3 regions of the Bacillus capparidis genome follow, and region 2 is predicted to be linked to each of the others. Evidence: riboswitches for the same ligand, from Rfam matches in the RefSeq annotation. Region 2 holds a riboswitch; each other region holds the start of a gene.
The links. A riboswitch is a leader RNA that binds a small molecule or an ion and turns the genes downstream of it on or off. The one in region 2 is predicted to bind cyclic di-AMP.
Positions count from the first base shown of each region.

Region 1: it holds a riboswitch for cyclic di-AMP, as region 2 does, so the genes downstream of both, kimA (potassium transporter KimA) here and JOC74_RS08590 (potassium channel family protein) in region 2, are expected to answer to the same signal.
Region 3: it holds a riboswitch for cyclic di-AMP, as region 2 does, so the genes downstream of both, JOC74_RS21995 (dicarboxylate/amino acid:cation symporter) here and JOC74_RS08590 (potassium channel family protein) in region 2, are expected to answer to the same signal.

Region 1 is NZ_JAFDST010000003.1:120,790-123,968, reverse strand. Features, by position in the region: partial or broken gene kimA (potassium transporter KimA) at 4-1,831, opposite strand; cyclic di-AMP (ydaO/yuaA leader) riboswitch at 1,984-2,132, opposite strand; gene JOC74_RS14145 (VOC family protein) at 2,318-2,713, opposite strand; gene JOC74_RS14140 (LysR family transcriptional regulator) at 2,917-3,179, opposite strand, start outside.
Region 2 is NZ_JAFDST010000002.1:297,288-300,466, forward strand. Features, by position in the region: gene JOC74_RS08585 (TrkH family potassium uptake protein) at 1-707, opposite strand, end outside; gene JOC74_RS08590 (potassium channel family protein) at 708-1,364, opposite strand; cyclic di-AMP (ydaO/yuaA leader) riboswitch at 1,488-1,636, opposite strand; gene JOC74_RS08595 (glycosyltransferase family 2 protein) at 1,695-2,708, opposite strand; gene JOC74_RS08600 (hypothetical protein) at 2,888-3,151, opposite strand.
Region 3 is NZ_JAFDST010000008.1:86,978-90,156, forward strand. Features, by position in the region: partial or broken gene JOC74_RS21985 (ABC transporter permease) at 1-332, shown strand, start outside; gene JOC74_RS21990 (AI-2E family transporter) at 439-1,488, shown strand; cyclic di-AMP (ydaO/yuaA leader) riboswitch at 1,548-1,691, shown strand; gene JOC74_RS21995 (dicarboxylate/amino acid:cation symporter) at 1,774-3,021, shown strand.

The DNA of each region.
Region 1 (3,179 bases), on a different contig from region 2:
AACTCATTTTTTTAAATGGTAAGGGACAGTAGTAACGACTACGTCCCGCCGATAAAGCAAATATGCCCGAATCAATAAACTAGATTGGTTATGAAGAATATTGTGCCAGCCTTTTTTAGGAATAAACTGAGGGATGACGACCGTAACCCGATAATCCGACTCTCTGGCTTTGTGCTCAACCGTATCAACAAATTTGGTCAAAGGATGAATAATACTTCTATAGTGAGAGTGAAGTGTCACGAGTCTGACATCAGGCTGCCATTTCTTCCACTTTTCTTCAAACTTTCTTTCGACTTCTCTGTCAAACGCAACGTAAACGGCAATGATCTTTTCTGCCGAAAGAGTTTTAGCATAGTTTAACGTGTTCTCTACTACATGAGTCATACCAGCCACAGGAACAATAATGACGTTCCCATTAATCGGGACAGAAGGTTCACATGTTGTCAGTCGCAATTGGTCGCCAACTGCGTCATAATGCTTCTTTATCTGGTGAAAAACAAAAACGATAATGGGTAAAAAAACTAAGACTGGCCAAACCTGTGCGAATTTGGTTAAAAAGAAAATGATCGTAACGGTAAAGCTAATCAAGGCACCGGTTGAATTAATAACAAGCCTAAATACCCATCCTTTTGGTTTTTCACGAATCCATTTAACAATCATTCCCGACTGAGACAGCGTAAATGGAATAAACACGCCGACTGCATATAGCGGGATAAGCTGTTCAGTTTGTCCTTTAAAAGCAAGAATTAATATGATCGAGGCAATCCCAAGAATAATAATCCCATTCGAGTATCCTAACCGGTCTCCTCTTATTGTAAACATTCTTGGAATAAACTTATCCTTGGCAAGATTAACCGCAAGTAATGGGAACGCTGAATAACCTGTATTGGCAGCCAGGATCAATATCAATGCTGTAGTTCCTTGGATAAAGAAATACATGAAATTTCGACCAAATGTCTCTTCCGTAAGTTGTGAGACAACAGTGACCTCTTCACTGGGAGTAATCCCGTAATAATAGGCCAAATATACAATTCCCGAAAATAACAAAGCGAGCAAGGCACCCATCGCAAGTAACGTTTTAGCTGCATTATTAGGTGCCGGGTCTTTAAAATTGGGAATGGCATTCGAAATGGCTTCAACTCCTGTTAAAGCAGAGCTGCCTGAGGCAAACGCTCGCAGGAGGATGAATAAACTGATTCCTGCCACGGGTGTACCAATTGATGGATGTAAATCAGGCGGAACCTGACCTGTTACAATGTTGTAGATGCCCACACCAATCAATACGAATAACGCTAAAACAAATAAATACACCGGATACGCCAAAATAGAGGCGGATTCCGTTACCCCTCTTAAATTTAAGATGGTAAGAAAAATCACAAAGATAATCGCAATGATCACATTATAAGAATGTAAGGCAGGAAATGCAGATGTTATCGCATCTGTACCAGCAGATACACTAACTGCCACTGTTAAAATATAATCTACCAGCAAGGATCCTCCAGCGATTAACCCCGGATTTATACCCAAATTATGCTTTGATACTACATACGCTCCACCGCCATGAGGATAGGCGAAAGATAATCTGCCTGTACGACAATATGAGAGCAGTTAATAGAATTAATACTCCCATTGCTATCGGAATTGAATACCAAAATGCTACTGCACCAACTGTTGCCAGGACAATTAAAATTTGCTCCGGACCATAGGCTACTGATGATAAAACGTCAGAAGATAGGATGGCTAATGCTTTTGTTTTGTTAAGCTTCTGTTCCCCTAGTTCAGTTGATTTTAATGGCCGGCCTATTAAAAATCTCTTTAGAGAAGAAATCACAAATTTCACTACCAGATTGTATTAAACATATCTTTTCCTGTATATCAAATAACACTCTACGAAAACACTTTAGTTCAATTAAAATAAAAAATGCCTGCAAGCCATAGATAATAGGCCTGAAGACAATATAATTTTTGTCTCACAAGCTCCACCTTCCTTCTCATATAACGCTTACGAGGTTAGCTGTCGGATTCGGACCATTTGAGTAGCCCTACCTTTTAAAAGGATTCACCCCTTTGGATTGTGTAACAATCCACAAAAATGGTTCCCCCGCACCTTTAGGTCTCAGCGATTTAGAAATATGAAACCGATGATTATCATACTTCTGTGCACTAAAAATGTAAACAAAAATTGTTAAAAAAATATGTAATTTTAAAATCTAAAATTTGAATACTTCTTTAACTAAAGAACAGGGCATTTTCAACTCTTTATGTAAAGGAGGAATAAAAAATGGCGCTCCTCTTTAGAAGGAACACCATCCAACATTTAGCTTGGAAAATTGAGCTGCCATGAAACTCCAAACCTATCGACAATCCAACCGAACTTCTTACTAAAGAAATAATCACCTAATGGCATTAGGGCGCCCCCGCCATCTGAGAGGCTCTCATAAAGCCGGGTAATTTCCTCTTCAGAATCACATGTAAGAAACACTGAAAAGGAAGGGGTAAACGTGAACTCATGCTTTACGTTACTGTCAATGCACATAAATTCCTGTCCTTTTAATGAAAAGACAGCCTGCATCACACTGCCCTCATCTCCTGCTTCATTTGGTCCATAACGAGTGATTCTGGTAATTTCTGATTCTTCAATCAAAGAAGTATAATAATTCATGGCTTCTTCCGCATTTCCTTCGAACATTAAGAATGGTGTCACCTTTTCCATTAAAAACATCTCCTTATTTTTTAATTCATTCGCTTTCTACGATCTCTTTCAACCCTGCAATCATTAAATACCCACCGTAATAATTCGGTCTGACGTAGCATGAAAAATCCAATCTAAATTGTGGCTACTTTGTTTAACCATATAGTTAACAATAAAGAACAACCTAGAATTAGTCAACCATTCGGTTAAATACTTTCTCTCCATTATTCGTTCACAAGCGAATGATTCAATTCTGTAAATTGTCTTTCAATAGGTGTTAATTCATGGTGCAAACGAGTAATTAAGTAAATGTTGATGTATTTATAAACTGAAGGTACCTCTATATAATTGTTGATGTTGTAGCGGTTTGCCGTACGTTTCGATACTAAGGAAATCCCCATTCCCATTATTGAAAACTGCAAGAGTGATTCCGGATCGCCTACTTCAATGATTTCCCCATACTCACGACCCATGCCTGTGAAAATAT
Region 2 (3,179 bases):
GCTATTACATTAAGCACCAGTGTACCTACAATCATTAGTTTCGAATGCAGACTTAATTTTTTAAAGCTTCGTTTATACCACACATCCACTAAAACAGTAAAGCCTATTCCGCCTAAAATGAACAGAGAAGAAATCACGAGGTTGACTAACGGATCTCCTACATATCCCATTAAGTTGTCTGGCCATAAAGAAAATCCCGCATTGTTAAAAGCAGATATTGAGTGAAAAAAGCTATAATACATCCCTTTTCCCCAGCCATATTCCGGAACCCATCGGATAGCGAGCAGCAGCATGGCTATCAATTCTATAGATAATGAGAAGATAAATAAGTTTTTCACTAATTTAATAATCCCGCCGAGAGAGGTTTGATTAAGAGCCTGCTGGATAAGCAGCCGTTCTTTAAAACCAATTTTCTTTCCCAGCATGATAAAAATGAGAACTGCAAAAGACATGATCCCCAAGCCGCCGACTTGGATAAGCATGACTATAACCAGCTGGCCAAAGAGGGTATAAGCGGTACCTGTATCAACAACCGCGAGACCCGTGACTGTCATAGCTGACGTCGCAGTGAACAATGCATCGGTCCAGCTGACAGATTCGGTTGTTGCAAACGGTAGCTTTAATAAAATTGTACCTAGTATAATAAAAAACAAAAACACTAATAGCAGCAGCTGGGAGGGATTCAATCGAATGTATTTTATATTCATTTAAACTCCTTCTTTTTCAAATCGTTCAATGTCCTTATTGTTTCCTATGACAATTAACACGTCGTCCTTATAAATAGCTTCTTCAGCAGAAGGAGAAACAATAAATTTCCCATCACGTTGAATTCCAACAATATTACATCCGTAATTGGCCCGTATGTTTAGATCTTCCAAGGAACGGTGATCAACCTTTTTTGTTGCTATAATTTCCACGATGCTGAAATCTTTAGATAGCTCAATAAAATCAATCATCTTATCGGTCACAATATGATGGGCTATTCTTTTAGCCACATCACGCTCCGGATGAATAACTCTGTCAACACCAATTTTCTCGAGAACTTTTGAATGGTTTTCATCCTGTGCTTTTGCCCAAACTTTAGTCACACCTATTTCTTTCAAGAGTAATGAAGTCAAGATGCTTGATTGCATATCATCTCCAAAGGAAACGAACGCAAGATCAACATTTCGAACGCCCAGCTTTTGCAAAACCGTTTCATCGATTGCATTTGCACAAACTGCATGTGTGGCAAATTGCATATATTCACTGACTCTTGTCTCATCTTTATCTACAGCTAATACTTCAATACCCATTTCATAAAACTCTTTAACAAGGGTTGATCCAAAGCGTCCTAAACCAAATACGGCGAATAATTTCTTCATCTTAACCCTTCCTTGATTCATTTTCTATAGTTGTTTGTTAACAAACACAGAAGTATTACATTTTACAAAAAAAAGACCACAAAGGATTCCCCAGTGGTCGTTTTATTCTCCGATCACAAGTTCACATCCTCTCCTTAACGCTTACGAGGTTAGCTGTCGGGTTCGGGTACAGAAGTAACCCTGCCTTCATCATGAAGGATTCACCCCTAGTAACAAAATGTTTGTTACAATTCTGGTTCCCCCGTTCCACACGGATTCAGCGATCAAGATGGTTGATTCTGAAAATTATATTACTCCCAAAGTTTCGTATTGTAAAGTTATCCTATAACTTTATGAGCTAAACTTTTTCTCCGGTACTTGCTCATTCTCCTGGCGCTTTAGACGGCCCAATCGCTCGGTTTCTAAATCAATGTCTATCGCATAATGGGGGCGACGTTTCACTTCCGTAAAAATCGTGCCGATATATTCGCCAATAATGCCAATCCCCATTAAATTCAACCCGCCTAAAAACCAAATCGAAATCATTAAAGAGGTCCAGCCGACGTTTGTGTGCCCGAGAAGTTTTTGAATCAAAGCGTATATCCCTGCAGAAACGCTTAAAAAAAACAATAAAATTCCTAGCAATGTGATACTTCTGATCGGTGTCACACTAAATGATGTAATCCCTTTAAAGGCAAAGGACAGCATCTTTTTCAGAGGGTATTTAGTTTCTCCTGCCACACGCTCTTTTCGATCATACAATACCTTTGTCGATCGCAGGCCGATCATAGGGACAATTCCTCTCAAAAACAGATTGGCTTCACGATAGCGACCGAGCTCTTCAAGTGCACGCTTGCTCATTAAACGATAATCGGCATGATTATAAATTAACTGAATCCCAAGCTTATTCATTAGTGAATAATAGCCTAAAGCAGTTGTCCGCTTAAAAAAAGTATCTGTTTGGCGGCTGCGGCGGACGCCGTAGACAATCTCGTACCCTTCTTTATATTTCTCGATAAAATCACGAATAACAGACACGTCATCCTGAAGATCGGCATCTATTGAAATCACACAATCCGAGCTGCCTTTTGCTTTTTCCAGTCCGGCTAAAAGAGCTTTTTGGTGTCCTGCATTTTTCATTAATTTTATGCCGGTTACATAGCTGTTCTTTACACTTTCCATCACAATCAGTGACCACGTACGATCCTGGCTTCCATCATCGACAAACAAAATTTTACTTTCAGCTGAGATGAATTTATCATCCATTAAGCATTTCAATTCAGTACTTAGCTGGCGGCATGTTTGTATTATAGCTTCCTCTTCGTTGTAGCACGGAACTACGATAGTTACTATAGGCTGTTTCATTATGTACCCTCCTCCATTTTCGCTATTTTCGTTAAGAAAGCTTTTAGCAAAAAATGTATCCATATTGCCTCTGAGGTATTATTCCTTTTTTTAGAAAAGACATTCCTGAATTTATTAAAATGGTCCATTAAAAAAGCAGTGCCAGGTTTTCTAGCACTGCAAAAGTAATTACAATTCATTTATTTTTTATTAGGTGTTAATTCGTTTGAAAACTCAGTTTTACTTGCCACAGGAACAGGTTTTCGCATTAAATTTTTATTTTGCATTAGATTCGAAAAGAAATTTTGAACAGGGCTCATCATATTACCCGAACGGCTGCCGCGTAAGCCAAAAAATACGGCACTGACTAATCCTAACACAGACACCCACAGCATCATTCCATTGTTTCTTTTTCTGGAATTTCCTCTATTTAAAAGAGTATTGATCCATTGAAAATTATTCAACTTCAATCACTTCCTTCATGATTTTGCG
Region 3 (3,179 bases), on a different contig from region 2:
TAATCTCCTTGACAACTATTTTTTTCATTGGATTGGGTACCTTGATTGGATTAATCAGCAGTAATGTCATGCAATCGTCGGTCATTGGATTGCCGATCATGTTCGTCTTTTTTATAGGATCGATTATAAAAGATGCAATTGATATTCAACCGATTGTAACAGTGCTTGAATGGCTCCCTTCTCGGCATCTTATCGACGGTATGAACCTGACAATGGCATCAAACCTTGGAAATGAAATCTATTCACACTTTCTAATCATAGCCGCATGGACAGTCGCCATACTATTAATCTGCCTGATAATATATAAAAAGAAAAAATTTGACGAAAACTGATGAAATTCTAAATATTTTTGCAAAGTTTTCTGCGCGAAAAGAGATTTTCGCGTCTTTTTATTATATAATTTTACTTATCTTGATGTATTTGACTGGAGTGTAATAAATGTCGGCAGCATGGAATAAATTTTTACAGCATGCGGGAGTAAGGCGATTTTTTGTTTTTCTTATCATAGCTGCTGTCCTTTATCTTTTTCGAGGAATGATGAATCTTATTTTACTCACGTTTATCTTTACTTTTTTGATGGACAGGCTGGAAAACGTAGTAAGAGGATTTCTTAACCACTTTTTAAAAGTGAGTCAAAAAGTGGTGATAACCAGTTTATATATTACGCTTGGCGGCTTATTGGCAATCGGAATCTTCAACTATTATCCTGTGGTCGCGGATCAAATCAAGCAGTTGGCAGATTTGGCGAAAGAACTGTCTGCTCGTCCAGAAGAGAATATTCCATTTTATTATGAGATCACCACTGTGTTTGGAGACGTGAATCTTTCGGGATATTTTGAAAAGGGGCTTAATTTTCTTTATACATACCTTGCTGATGTGAGTTCATTCAGTCTGCAAGTTTTTCTCTCATTAATTCTCAGTATGTTTTTCTTAATCGAAAAAGGCCGTTTGGTCGCTTTTATGCAAAAATTTAAAACGAGCAAATTGGCGATTTTTTATAAAGAGATTGCTTTTTTCGGTGGGAAATTTGTAAAGACGTTTGGAAAGGTATTAGAAGCACAATTTATCATTGCGATTGTAAATTGTGCTCTTACTACGATTTCTCTCTGGATCATGGGTTTTCCGCAGTTGTTCGGCCTGGCCGTTATGGTCTTTTTCCTGGGGCTGATTCCGGTGGCCGGAGTCGTCTTGTCCTTGATCCCTCTCAGTATTATTGCCTATAGCATCGGCGACTGGATCTATGTGTTCTATATGTTTATCGTTATTATGATCATTCATGCGATTGAAGCGTATTTTCTCAACCCGAAGCTTATGTCTGCAAAAACTGAGCTCCCTATCTTTATGACATTTATCGTATTGATTTTTTCCGAGCATTATTTTGGAATATGGGGATTGATAATCGGTATTCCCGTAGTTGTCTTTCTCTTGGATGTTCTTGATGTGACAAATAGCAGTACAGAGGAAACGGTCGGTGTTAACAAAAGTTGACATACTTGAAAAACTATTTACAAGATGGAAATAATGGTGTTTAATTATATTACAAAACTATACTACACTCGTTTAATCCTTTTTTGAAGGAATGGGGGACCCAAAATCATTACGGGGTGAATTTTTATACGTTTTATGTATAAAAACGGACATCTCTTCGTCCGAACCCGACAGCTAACCCCGTATACGTGAAGAGAGTCATATGTGGGATCTCTATGTCTGAATAGAGCACGAAGCCGCGAATGAACTCGTGGTTTTTTTTATTATTTTTTAGGAGGTAAATCTATGAAACTTGCAACAAGAATCATCATTGCACTTATTGTAGGTGCTATCGTCGGAATTATCTTGAACGTTTTTGCACCTCAAGCATTTGATGTGCTGGATCCATATTTATTTTCCCCTTTAGGCAAAATCTTTTTAAATTTGATTAATATGATTGTGATTCCAATCGTTTTCTTTTCGATTACTTTAGGAGTGGCGGGGCTTGGAGACCCAAAAAAATTAGGTCGGATTGGTGCAAAAACGATCTCCTATTTTCTATTAACCACTACTGTTGCAATTATTATAGGGCTTGTTCTTACGTTGTTGATCAAACCGGGTGAAGTGGGAAATATCACTCCTGAGAACGCAGGAAGCTATGAAGCAAAAGAAGCACCATCAACGGCTGAAACGCTTATGAACATTATCCCTAAAAATCCAATCGAGGCGTTCGCAAATGGAGACATGCTCCAAATCATTGTGTTTTCTATATTTATCGGGCTTGGAATTGCTATGCTCGGTAAGAAGACAGAAGGGCTGTTGAAAATTTTAGAGCAGGGAAATGACCTCATGATGTATCTTGTCGGTCTCGTTATGAAATTTGCTCCCTACGGTACATTTGGATTGATTGCTTCTGCAATTGGAAGCCAAGGCTTTAGCGCAATCCAAGCAATGGGACTCTATTTTATTGTTGTTCTTTTAGCCTTGATTATCCACATGGCTGTTACGTATGGTTCTACTGTTGCCGTATTAGGCAAGTTAAATCCGATTGCTTTCTTTAAGGGCTTTTCACCTGCTATGGTTGTAGCTTTCAGTACATCGAGCAGTAACGCGGTACTTCCGATGTCAATGGAAACTGCCCAAAAAAATTTAAAGGTGCCGAAATCGATAAGCAGCTTTGTTCAACCTTTGGGAGCAACCATTAATATGGATGGAACAGCGATCATGCAAGGTGTTGCAACAGTGTTTATCGCCCAGGTATATGATGTCAATCTGACTTTTGTGGAGCTTGTCACTGTTGTTCTAACTGCTGTTCTTGCAAGTGTAGGTACTGCCGGGGTGCCCGGAGTCGGTTTGATCCTGCTGGCCATGGTGCTGCAATCCGTCAATCTTCCTGTTGAAGGGATTGCACTTATATTAGGGATTGACCGCTTGCTTGATATGGCAAGGACTGCAGTCAATATTACGGGAGATGCTGCCTGCGCCGTTATTGTTGCTGAATCAGAGAAAAAACACGGAGTTACTTCTGAACAAAACGTTAATCAATCCTTCTAAAATATTCCAATGAATAAGATGGAGCTATCTACAGATGCTCCATCTTTTCCTTTTCATAGATGAATTAGAGTCGATGATGCGGATTTCCGTACACCGCCATAAAAAAGACCCTTTTGACATATCAAGCTCCAAATTGGAAACACCCTTTTAACCAGAAA